DNA from 2 places in the Marinomonas sp. S3726 genome. Region 2 is predicted to be linked to the other one. Evidence: predicted binding sites of a transcription regulator. Region 2 holds the regulator's gene; the other holds the start of a gene.

Region 1 (6,204 bases), on a different contig from region 2:
TAGTACTTTATGTACGCCCTAAAGACTAGGTCTTAGTCTTTTAACTTGGGGATAAGTTCACTAGTTATACCCAGGTAAAGCGTTAAGTTAAGAATATAGTGCGCCAGTCAAAGGATTGAGCTTGTTCGCCGTTGGGCAGATGGCGAATGAGGACTCATTAAAAGCCCCAGAAGATGCTCTCTTCTGGGGCTTTTTTAAATAAAAGGACTTGTGAACTCGGAGCTACTTTGTCATAAGATTCGTTAAAATGCTCACCTACAAAAGTAGGCTGCGCTTTTGCCTCACCTTCTTCCTCGTCCCTCCATCGCTCACTGCATCCTTAAAAATATAGAGAATGAATTTTCTGTTGAAACCTGATTCGTCTTAGTTTCGCTCATTGTGCCTGTATAGCTAGGTGATTAGATCTTTTATTAAACTTGATCCGTTATTTTATGAGACAGAAATAAGATAAATGTGTGATGAGGTTTAGGTTGCAGGAAAAAGAAAGCATTCACTGAAAAGGGGTGTCAGTGAATGCTATGAAAGGTGTGCTTTGTTTGCTGTTTGTAGAAAGCTGGGCTTCTACTACTATTGCAGCTGGACATTGTTGAGCATTTCTCTGGCGTGAGCGAGCGTTTGTTCTGTAAGCTCAATACCGCCAAGTAGTCGGGCTATTTCTGTGGCTCTTTGATTTTCTCTAAGTTGTTGTACTTGAGAGCTGGTTTGTTTGTCTCTTACTTGTTTACTGACCATGAGGTGTTGGTTTCCTTGGGCGGCAACTTGGGCCAGGTGAGTTACACAGAATACTTGTCCTCGGGCGCCAACAGCGCGCAGCATGCGGCCAACCACTTCGGCGACACCACCACTGATACCCACATCGACCTCATCAAAGATCAGAGTGGGTATGGTCGAGGTTTGGGCGGTAACAACCTGTATACCTAAACTGATACGTGACAGCTCACCACCAGAGGCGACTTTACGAATAGCTTGCGCTGGTTGGCCTGGGTTGGAAGCTATCATGTATTCGATTTCTTCAAAGCCATTAGCGCTGACTTGTTCAAGAGGACGACAATCAATATGGAAGCGAGCATGGGGCATGCCGAGCCCTCGTATCTGCCCTTCTACTTGTTTAGCGAGCTTGTCTTTTGCCTTAATACGCTTTTCTGTGAGTAAGGTGGCGAGATTAGTGAGGCTTTGATAAGCCTGCTCTTCTCTTTCTTGCAATTGTTCTAGGTTATCGCCATTGCCGTTTAGCTTGTCTAATTCAAACTTGATATCAGCCGCGAGTTGCAGCAATTGCTCTGGTAATACCTTGTGCTTTCTCGCTGTGTCATAAATAAGCGTTAAACGCGATTCCACTTCCATTAAACGGCTAGGGTCTTGTTCTAGAGTGTCTTGATAAGACTGCAAACTGTCACTGGCTTCTTCTACTTGAATAATGGCTTCGTTCATTAGTTCTATAGATGTGGCTAATGTTTCAGGAGTGGGTTGTATCTTGGTGGCGCTTTGCAGGGCTTGATGTAGCATGCTGCGTACATTGTTGGTGTCATGTTCACTGAGAATCTGCAAGGCAAGGTAAGATTCTTGCTGTGCTTCGGCTATTTTGGATAAGAAGGCTTGCTCTTCTTCTAGTTCTTCAATTTCTTTCTCTTTTAATGCTAGTTGATCCATTTCTTGCTGCTGATAAGACAATAATTGAATACGAGATTCTTGATCGCTAGAGCGGTTTTGACGCTCGGCTAACTCTTCTTTTAAAGCGCGCCAGTCTTGATAAGCTTGTTTTACTTTTTGGGTAAGTCCTGTGAGTTTGCCAAATTCATCCACCTGTAGACGTTGAGCAGACTTTTTCAAAAGAGATTGATGTTCATGTTGACCATGAATGTTAATAAGTTGAGAGCTGACGAATTTAAGGTCGGTTAGCGAGCAAGGTCGGCCGTTAATATAAGACTTGGAGCGCCCTTCTTTCGTTACAACGCGACGTAGTATGCAATGTTGGTCGTGATCGGATGCACCTGTTTCTAAGTCATGCTCTTCTAACCAGTTAATTACATTTGGATAGGCTTGATTGTCGAATGTCGCGCTTATGTCTGCTTTGTTTTCACCATGCCTAACTACGCGGCTATCTGTGCGTGCGCCTAAGCAAAGTGACAGGGCATCAACCATGATGGATTTACCTGCACCTGTTTCACCTGAAATTACCGTCATGCCCTGCTTTAGTTCTAATTCTAGAGACTCAACAATGGCAAAATTTTTAATCGCAATACTGGTTAACATGGGTCTCTCCTTGTTTAAAGCGGGTCAGTTAGGCGGCTTTTGGCCTTAAATTTCAGATTTCTGCATTAAATTTGTACAAAGTATGTGTATTTATACAGTAGTTTTTGTTTTTTTGCCAAGAGAAGTAAAAAATTAAAATAAGTTCATTTCTCCCTAAAATTTATGCGGTTTTACTATTGAAAGCTTTTTGAACGACCCCATATAGCTTTCAGATTAAAAAAACTTCTGTTATTTGGAAGTGAAATTAGAGCATTTATTTTAAGTAATTCATCTTTATATACGGAGCAGAACGTGAGCGGTGAAGCAGATAACCAAGCCCAAGAAGGCGTGCTAGAAACAGCAGCAGAATTAGACGAAGTCTTACAAGAAGACCAAGTAGAAAATGTTCAAGAAGAGAATGCTGAACTAGTCGCAGCGTTAGCAAAAGTTGAAGAATATAAAGAAGCTGCATTACGTTCACATGCAGACGCACAGAATGTTCGTCGCCGTGCTGAACAGGATGTACAAAAGGCGCATAAATTTGGCCTAGAGAAGTTTGCAAAAGACATTATCACTGTTGCAGACAACCTAGAGCGCGCACTGACATCGGCAGATAGCGACAAGGATGCAATGCGTGAAGGTGTTGAGCTAACACTTAAGTCTCTTCAAGAAACGCTAACACGTTTTGAAGTGATCGCTCTTGATCCTCATGGCGAACCTTTCAACCCAGAATTCCACCAAGCTATGACTATGGTGCCGAATCCTGAGATGGAACCAAACACTGTAATGGACGTGATCCAGAAGGGTTATACCCTACATGGACGCTTAATTCGTCCAGCTATGGTAGTGGTTTCTAGCGCGGCATAAAAAAACCGTCAAAAAAATGACAGTATTTGCTTGAAATGCTCTAAAGCGTACCCAAATACAGAATTAACAACGAACAACTGAATTTAAAAATTTTACTGGAGAAGACAAACCATGGGCAAAATCATTGGTATCGACTTAGGAACAACAAACTCTTGTGTATCTGTTCTAGACAACGGCACTGCACGTGTAATCGAAAACGCTGAAGGCGATCGTACTACCCCATCAATTGTGGCTTACGCTGAAGACGGCGAAGTATTAGTGGGTCAGTCTGCAAAACGTCAAGCGGTAACAAACCCAACAAACACACTTTTCGCTGTTAAGCGTTTGATCGGTCGTCGTTTTAAAGATGACGTAGTTCAAAAAGACATCTCTATGGTGCCATACAAAATCCTAGCGGCTGAAAACGGCGACGCTTGGGTTGAAGCGAAAGGTGAAGCGAAAGCGCCACCACAAATCTCTGCTGAAGTTTTGAAAAAAATGAAGAAAACAGCAGAAGACTTCCTAGGTGAAGGCGTATCAGAAGCAGTAATCACTGTTCCTGCTTACTTCAACGACTCTCAGCGTCAAGCAACGAAAGATGCTGGTAAAATCGCTGGTCTAGAAGTTAAACGTATTATCAACGAACCAACTGCAGCTGCTTTGGCTTACGGCCTAGATAAGAGCACAGGTGATTCTACTATCGCTGTATATGACTTAGGTGGTGGTACTTTCGACATCTCTATCATCGAAATCGCTGATGTTGATGGCGAGAAGCAATTCGAAGTATTGGCAACAAATGGTGATACTTTCCTAGGTGGTGAAGATTTCGATATGCGTGTTATCGAGTTCTTGGCAGACGAGTTCAAAAAACAGTCTGGCATCGATCTACACAATGATCCACTAGCACTACAACGTTTGAAAGAAGCGGGTGAAAAAGCGAAAGTTGAGCTTTCTTCTGCAACTCAAACAGAAGTTAACCTACCTTACATCACTGCTGATGCAACCGGTCCTAAGCACTTAAACGTTAAGCTAACTCGTTCTAAGCTTGAGTCTCTAGTTGAAGAGCTAGTTGTTAACTCTCTTGCTCCAGTTCGCCAAGCGCTTAAAGATGCTGACCTAGAAGCATCTGAAATCGACGAAGTTATCTTGGTTGGTGGTCAAACACGTATGCCATTAGTGCAAACTAAAGTAACTGAATACTTCGGTAAAGAGCCACGTAAAGACGTGAACCCTGACGAAGCGGTTGCTATGGGTGCTTCTATCCAAGGTGCGGTACTAGCGGGTGACGTGAAAGACGTTCTACTACTAGACGTAACACCACTATCTTTGGGTATCGAGACTATGGGTGGCGTAATGACTGCTCTAATCGAGAAGAACACAACTATCCCAACTAAGAAATCTCAAGTTTTCTCAACAGCAGAAGACAATCAGAGCGCGGTAACTATCCACGCAGTACAGGGTGAGCGTAAACAAGCAGCGCAAAACAAATCTCTAGGTCGTTTTGACTTGGCTGAGATTCCACCAGCGCCACGCGGTGTGCCTCAAATCGAAGTTAGCTTCGACATTGATGCCAACGGTATCTTGAGTGTATCTGCTAAAGATAAAGCAACGGGTAAAGAGCAATCTATCGTCATCAAAGCCTCTTCTGGTCTAAGTGATGAAGAAGTAGAACAAATGGTTCAAGATGCTGAAGCGAATGCTGAAGAAGATCGCAAGTTCGAAGAGCTTGTACAAGTTCGCAACACAGCTGACGGCATGATCCACGCAACTCGTAAAACTTTGACTGATGCTGGCGATCAAGCGACTGCAGAAGAAAAAGAAGCAATCGAGAAAGCCATTGCTGATCTTGAAGAAGCATTGACTGCTAACGACAAAGACGAAATCGAAGCGAAAACAACTGCTTTGACTGAAGTATCTGGTTCTTTGGCTCAAAAAATGTACGAAAGTGCACAAGCTAACGAAGCAGCAGCTGGTGCAGCTGGCGCAGAAGAAGCCGCTCAGCCTCAAGACGATGCTGTAGATGCTGAATTTGAAGAAGTTAAAGACGAGAAAAAATAAGCCTGATATTAGACCTTTTAAGGACTAAATCGCGCTTTTGCAAAACACGGTCCTGTTACCGTGTTTTGCTGTTTTAACTTCTCTCAAAATGTTAATGATTGACCTTACTGCCCAGGAAATCCTGTTATGAGCAAAAGAGACTATTATGAGGTGCTTGGCGTCGAGCGTGGCGCAGATAAAAAGGAGATAAAGAAGAAATATCGCTCCTTAGCAAACAAGTACCACCCAGATAAAAACCCAGATAACGAAGAAGCACTCGAAAAATTTAAAGAGATTGCTGAAGCTTATGAAATCTTATCTTCGGAAGAAAAACGTGATGCCTACGACCGTTTCGGTCATGAAGGTGTAAGCGGCCAAGGTGGATTCGGTGGCGGTGGTCAAGGTGGCTTCAGTGATATCTTTGGTGATGTCTTTGGCGACATTTTTGGCGGTCAAGGTGGTGGCGGAAGCCGTGCACGCCGTGGCGCTGACTTAAGATACACGCTTGAGCTTGATCTTGAGCAAGCGGTTTGGGGTTGTGAAGAAAAGATTCGCATTCCAACGCTAGTTGATTGTAAGCCATGTGACGGTACAGGTGCTAAGAAAGGTACTAAACCTAAGACGTGTCAGACCTGTAATGGTCAAGGCCAAGTGCGCATGTCGCAAGGCTTCTTCTCTGTACAACAGACTTGTCCTACCTGTCATGGTCAAGGTCAGGTTATTTCTGATCCTTGTCCTCATTGTCGTGGTCAAGGCCGTGTACAAGAGTATAAGACTCTGTCTGTTAAGATTCCTGCTGGTGTGGATACAGGTGACCGTATTCGTCTATCAGGTGAAGGTGAAGCTGGGGATCATGGTGCACCGTCTGGCGACTTGTTCGTACAGGTTTCGGTAAGACAGCATGCTATCTTCGAACGTGATGGTGCAAACTTGCATTGTGACGTGCCAATTAGCTTTGCAACGGCTGCATTAGGTGGCGAAATTGATGTTCCTACTTTAGATGGCCGTGTGCGCCTTAAAGTAACGCCTGAGTGTCAAACAGGTAAGTTGTTCCGTCTACGTAACAAGGGTGTTAAGCCTGTTCGTGGT
Region 2 (6,204 bases):
TTAACCGAATGGGTGTTGACCCAGAGAACAACTGGCAGGCCCAGTACGAAGTGTTACCAGGCAAAGAAAAAGTTGTTGATGAACTTAAGCGCTTGGCAAAAAATGCTGACACCATCTATCTCGCGACCGATTTGGATAGAGAGGGAGAAGCTATTGCGTGGCACTTGCGTGAAGCAATAGGTGGTGACGATTCTCGCTATAAACGTGTTGTTTTTAACGAGATTACTGAAAAAGCAATTACTGAAGCTTTTGATGTTCCTGCTGAACTTGATATCAATAGAGTAAATGCACAGCAAGCAAGACGTTTCTTGGATCGCGTTGTTGGCTTTATGGTATCTCCTTTATTGTGGGCTAAAGTTGCCCGTGGATTATCAGCAGGCCGTGTTCAATCTGTTGCGGTAAGACTAATCGTTGAGCGCGAACAAAGTATTAGAGCCTTTATCCCAGATGAGTTTTGGGAAATGGACGCTTTGCTTGCAACACCTAAGCAAGAAAAAATTAAGTTTGAAGTTGCGAAGTATCAAGACAAAGAATACCGACCAACGAATGAAGAAGAGTCGAATCAACATTTAGCGAGACTTCAGAATGCAACGTATAAAGTTGCTAGACGTGAAGATAAGCCGACAAGTAGTAAACCAAGCGCACCTTTTATAACATCAACTTTGCAACAGGCTGCAAGTACTCGCTTAAGCTTTGGTGTTAAAAAGACGATGATGTTAGCTCAGCGACTTTACGAAGCGGGTTACATTACCTATATGCGAACTGACTCGACTAACTTAAGCCAAGAAGCTGTTTCTAGTTTAAGGGATTATATCGAGAAAAATTATGGCAATGAGTATTTGCCAGAAAACGCGATTCGATATTCTAGCAAAGAGGGCGCTCAAGAGGCTCACGAAGCGATTCGACCTTCTGATGTTACCTTGTTACCAGAGTTCTTGAAAGGCATGGAAAAAGACGCTCATAGACTTTACGAGTTGATTCGTAATCAGTTTATGGCATGTCAAATGACACCTGCTCGTTATACATCTACTACGGTTACGCTAGTAGTGGAAGAGTATGAGTTAAAGGCGAAAGGCAGAATTCTTCGCTTTGATGGTTATACGCGTGTTATGACACCATTAGGTAAGAAAGGTGATGACAACATTTTACCTGATATCGATCAAGGCGAAGCTTTGAGCTTAGAGCAGCTTGTGCCTGAGCAACACTTTACTAAGCCACCGGCTAGATACAGTGAAGCAAGCCTTGTTAAAGAGCTTGAGAAGCGTGGTATTGGACGTCCATCAACTTATGCTTCTATCATTTCTACGATTCAAGATCGTGGTTATGTGCGAACTGAAGGTCGTCGCTTTTATGCTGAGAAAATGGGTGACATAGTTACCGATCGTTTAGTGAATAGCTTCCAGACTTTGATGGGTTATGATTTTACCGCTCAAATGGAAGAGAGACTGGACGATATCGCTGAAGGGCGAGATGATTGGATTGAAACCCTTAATGCCTTTTACCGTGATTTTAGTAAGACACTTAATATCGCCGAACATCCAGAAACAGGTATGGCTCAAAATGCGCCAACACCTACTGATATAGAATGCCCAACATGTTCAAGACCAATGCAAATTCGCACGGCAAGTACTGGTGTGTTCTTGTCTTGCTCTGGTTATGCATTGCCACCAAAAGAACGCTGTAAAGCAACAATTAACCTAGTAAGTGGTGAAGAGGTTGTTGCTGTATATGACGATGAGGCTGAGTCAAAGGCGCTTATTAATAAGCGACGTTGTAAAATCTGTGGCTCTGCAATGGATAGCTATTTGGTTGATGAACAGCGCAAATTACATGTTTGTGGTAACAACCCTAGTTGTTCAGGATTTGAGGTTGAGGCTGGTTCGTTCAAGATAAAAGGTTATGATGGCCCTGTTCTTGAGTGTGATAAGTGTTCTTCAGAAATGCAGTTAAAAACTGGCCGTTTCGGGAAGTACTTTGGTTGTACAAATGAAGAATGTAAGAATACACGTAAGTTACTGAAAAATGGAGAAGCTGCTCCGCCTAAGATGGACCCTGTTCCTATGCCAGATTTGGCATGCCTTAAGGTTGAGGATCACTATGTTTTACGTGATGGTGCAACTGGCCTGTTCTTGGCAGCGAGTCAATTCCCAAGGAAGCGAGAAACGCGTGCTCCACTTGTGGCTGAGCTGATACCTTACATGGATCAAATAGATCCTAAGTATCATTTCTTTAAGGATGCGCCATTAGCTGACTCTGAAGGTCGACCTACAATAATTCGCTATAGTCGTAAAACAAAAGAGCAATATGTCATGTCTGAAGACGAAGGCAAGCCAACTGGTTGGAAAGCCTTTTATGTTGACTCTAAGTGGGTGATTGAAGAAGCTAAGAAAAAGGTAAAGAAATAAATGAGTTCGGCCGCTAGCATGACAAATCAGAGGCTGGATATAGCACGTCGTTTTTTGGATATGCCAAATAATGAGCAAAAATGGATGGGGCCAGCATTTGAAAATGCTGCCCTTTTTCATTTACAAAGTGCTGTTTTAGGGCTTTTGCAAGAAGTAAAACAAGCGTATCATCTTAGCTCGGAAATTGGCTTGCTTGAAATGCATCAAGATGCAAAATCAAAAAACATCAGCATTCCAGTTGTTAACGAGCTTATAGAATTGAATGCAAACGCAAACTCTTGGTTTTCACATATGCAAAATACATATGACGTGAGTTTGAAATGTCAGCCAAATTTCTATAACGCTAAACACGATAATTTAATTGTCGCCTCAGTTGATGATAGGTCAACTTATTTGACATATTTAAACTCTCTAACCGAATTGATTTTAAGGTTTAGAGAAGAATCCTCAGAGTACTAATAATATGAATGAGTCGTATCTAGAGATAGTGGAACTAGAAAATGGCGAAATTGTTTTACGTCCAGCAAGTGATGAGGGTGTTGAATCTGAACCTCTAGCGGTTCTAAAAATTTCTGATACTACAAAAGCGTATCTTCAGGATAGGTATTTTGAACTGGCTAAGAGAATGTTTCATGCCGGTATTGATTTTGTGTATTCAGAAGATTTTCCAGAATCTGAAGTGCATGAATCTCATGATGAAGACGCAGCCTCACAGGCAAAAGTGATTCACTAATGATGACCGCATAAAAAAAGCTAAGCCTAGGCTTAGCTTTTTTTATGCGTGTTACTTAGATTGTTTGTCGTATAACTCCTACGGAGAGACCCTCAATGGCAAACTCTTCACTTTCTAAGTCGACTAGTATGTCATTGAACTCTTCGTTTTCTGCGATGAGGCGAATTGTATTTCCTTTCTTTTCAAAGCGTTTTACAGTCACTTCATCGCCGATACGTGCAACAACAATTTGGCCGTTACGTACGGTAGATGTTTTATGGACGGCAAGTAAATCTCCTTCCATAATGCCCACATCTTTCATACTCATGCCATTTACAGATAAGAGATAATCAGCTTGTGGTGAGAACATACTTGGTGGCACTTGAACATGAGAGTCCACATTTTCCTGGGCAAGTATTGGAAAACCTGCAGCTACCTTACCAATAATAGGCAACCCAAGCTCTGGGTTTGCATCATTGCTGGCTTCTTCAATGATGCGTAAGCCACGTGAAGCACCAGGTAAAATCTCAATAGCACCTTTTTTACAAAGGGCTTTTAAGTGTTCTTCCGCAGCATTTGGTGATTTAAAACCTAGCTGTTTTGCAATTTCGGCTCGTGTTGGTGGAAAGCCAGTTTCCGCAATAAAGTCGCGGATTGTATCCATAACATCGGATTGTCTTTTTGTAAGTTTAATCATAAGGCATCTGGTTGTTTGTACAGTAACTGTTATTATATACAGCTTTTAAAGGGATACTCAAATAAATAAATGCTTTCTGACGATTTAAAGTTAAAAATACAAACCGCTTACCGAGCAAACCTTAAGGCAAAAGGGCACAACCCTCGTACCGGTCAAAGGCAAATGATTGGTGCTATTGCGAGAACACTGGGTAACGTTAAACCTGACAGTGAAGGTAATCGACTGGGTGAAAAACATGTTGCGGTAATAGAGGCTGGTACGGGTACAGGTAAAACCTTGTCATATTGCCTAGCCGCAGTCCCTATAGCCAGAGCACGGGAAAAAACACTCGTAATCTCAACGGCAACTGTCGCTTTGCAGGAGCAAATTCTTCACAAGGAACTACCAGAACTCCTTAAGCATACTGACTATCAGTTTAAATATACCTTGGCTAAAGGTAGAGGTCGTTATTTGTGTCTAAATCATCTAGAAAGTCATCTAGATGATGAGACACAAGCGACGGATGATATGTTCGCAGGTTTGTTTGAACAGCATTTGCAGCCAGGAGATGTTAATACCGCTCTTTATAAAGAAATGGATGATGCGCTTAAAGCTGGCACTTGGGATGGTGATAAAGATAACTGGACAGGTATTGTAAGAGAGCAAGATTGGGGACGTTTAAAAACGGACCATCAGCAATGTACAAACCGTAATTGTGCTAACTTTACGGCGTGCCCATTTTATAAGGCTAGAGCTGAAATAGAAGTTGCAGACATTATAGTTGCAAACCATGACCTTGTATTAGCGGACTTATCTCTAGGTGGAGGAGCAATACTGACTGCCCCTGCCGATAGCATTTATGTATTCGATGAAGGGCACCATTTACCCGACAAAGCTATTAATCATTTCAGACACGAACTTAGATTACAGCAAAGTATTCTTTGGTTAAGACAACTTGAGAAGAACCTGATAAACCTTAAGCAGGAGCTTTCTGACGACGTTAGTGTTACTGGGCAATTATTGTTCAAGATTCCACAAATGGTGCAAACCATTGTTAATTTTATTCAATATGCTCAACAAGGTTTAGCGCCATTCATTAATAATCTGCAAAATGTTGATGATAATGATCAGCATAGATTTGAGTTTGGCATTATCCCTGATGAGTTAAGGCAGCTCGCTTATAGCCTCCAAACCTCCTACCAAAAACTTTTTTCTGCGATCGAGTCGATTCACGATGAATGTAAGAAAGTTAAGCAGAATGAGGGTATGGGTATGAAGCCTGAAACCGCAGAAGTTTGGCTACCAATCTTAGGCGTAATACTCGGTAGGTTAGAGCAGGCAAAAGCATTATGGCTATTATTCTCTACGGCGGATGATCAGAACTTCCCGCCGAATGCAAGATGGCTCACATTGACTGGTCAAGGAATGGAGCAGGATATTGAGCTGGGTGGTTCACCCATTCTTGCTGCGCACACATTAAGAATGCAATTATGGGATAAATGCTTTGCCGCGGTTGTTACCTCAGCTACTTTGACAGCATTAAATCAATTTCACCGTTTTAATATGAGAAGTGGTGTGCCGAAGGAGTCAGAATATTTAAGAGTATTAAGCCCTTTTGATTTTCAGAATAAAGCTGTTTTGCAAATTCCAAAACTTGAGCATGAACCAAATAAGGCGGATGAACATACTAAAGAAATTATCCAATACCTTGATAATGAGGTTGATCCTTTAGCTGCCAGTTTGGTTTTATTCTCCTCAAGAAAGCAGATGGAAGCTGTTGCTGATGCAGTTAAGCAGGAGCTTAAAGATATTATGTTGGTTCAAGGGGAGCAATCAAAACGTATTATCCTTGAGGCTCATAAAGAAAGAATTGATAAAGACAAGGGGAGTTTGTTGTTGGGGCTGGCAAGCTTTGCTGAAGGTGTTGATTTACCTGGTAAATATTTAACACACGTTATTATTGCCAAAATACCTTTTTCAGTGCCTGATGACCCAGTTGATGCGACTTTAGCAGAATGGATTCAAAAGCGTGGTGGGAATCCTTTTATGGAAATATCAATCCCTGATGCGTCTCTTAAATTAGTGCAGGCGACAGGTCGTTTATTACGCAGTGAGAATGATACTGGGAAAATCTGCATACTAGATAAGCGCCTTATTACTAAGCGCTATGGCAGGAACCTTATAGACAGTTTGCCACCCTATAGCCTAAAGCTAGAATCTAGTTAAGCGCTTGGTGAGTAACTAATTAAATGACTGTAAAAATGGGTGGTATTTCTGTAAACTCCACCCACATCAAATTAGTGATAACAATTTATTCAAAGGCATTACGTCTTTGACTCCATAAGACATTCAACAGAAGATCATAGATTCCAATATGGATAATCAGAGCGCACCACAAAAACCTAGAACTA

What was found. The regulator LexA, encoded in region 2, represses DNA repair genes until DNA is damaged. The targets are predictions, from matches to a motif close to TACTGTNTANNTANACAGTA.
Region 1: recN (DNA repair protein RecN) is a predicted target of LexA. The motif match lies at 2,334-2,353, and genes of this name have one in related genera.

Annotation. Positions count from the first base shown of each region.
Region 1 covers NZ_JXYC01000004.1:592,509-598,712, forward strand. Annotated here, with positions in the region: gene fur (ferric iron uptake transcriptional regulator) at 1-29, shown strand, start outside; gene recN (DNA repair protein RecN) at 568-2,253, opposite strand; gene grpE (nucleotide exchange factor GrpE) at 2,545-3,099, shown strand; gene dnaK (molecular chaperone DnaK) at 3,211-5,136, shown strand; gene dnaJ (molecular chaperone DnaJ) at 5,263-6,204, shown strand, end outside.
Region 2 covers NZ_JXYC01000018.1:80,420-86,623, reverse strand. Annotated here, with positions in the region: gene topA (type I DNA topoisomerase) at 1-2,405, shown strand, start outside; gene TW85_RS15020 (DUF6586 family protein) at 2,406-2,864, shown strand; gene TW85_RS15015 (hypothetical protein) at 2,869-3,138, shown strand; gene lexA (transcriptional repressor LexA) at 3,194-3,814, opposite strand; gene dinG (ATP-dependent DNA helicase DinG) at 3,884-6,019, shown strand; gene TW85_RS15000 (DEAD/DEAH box helicase) at 6,168-6,204, shown strand, end outside.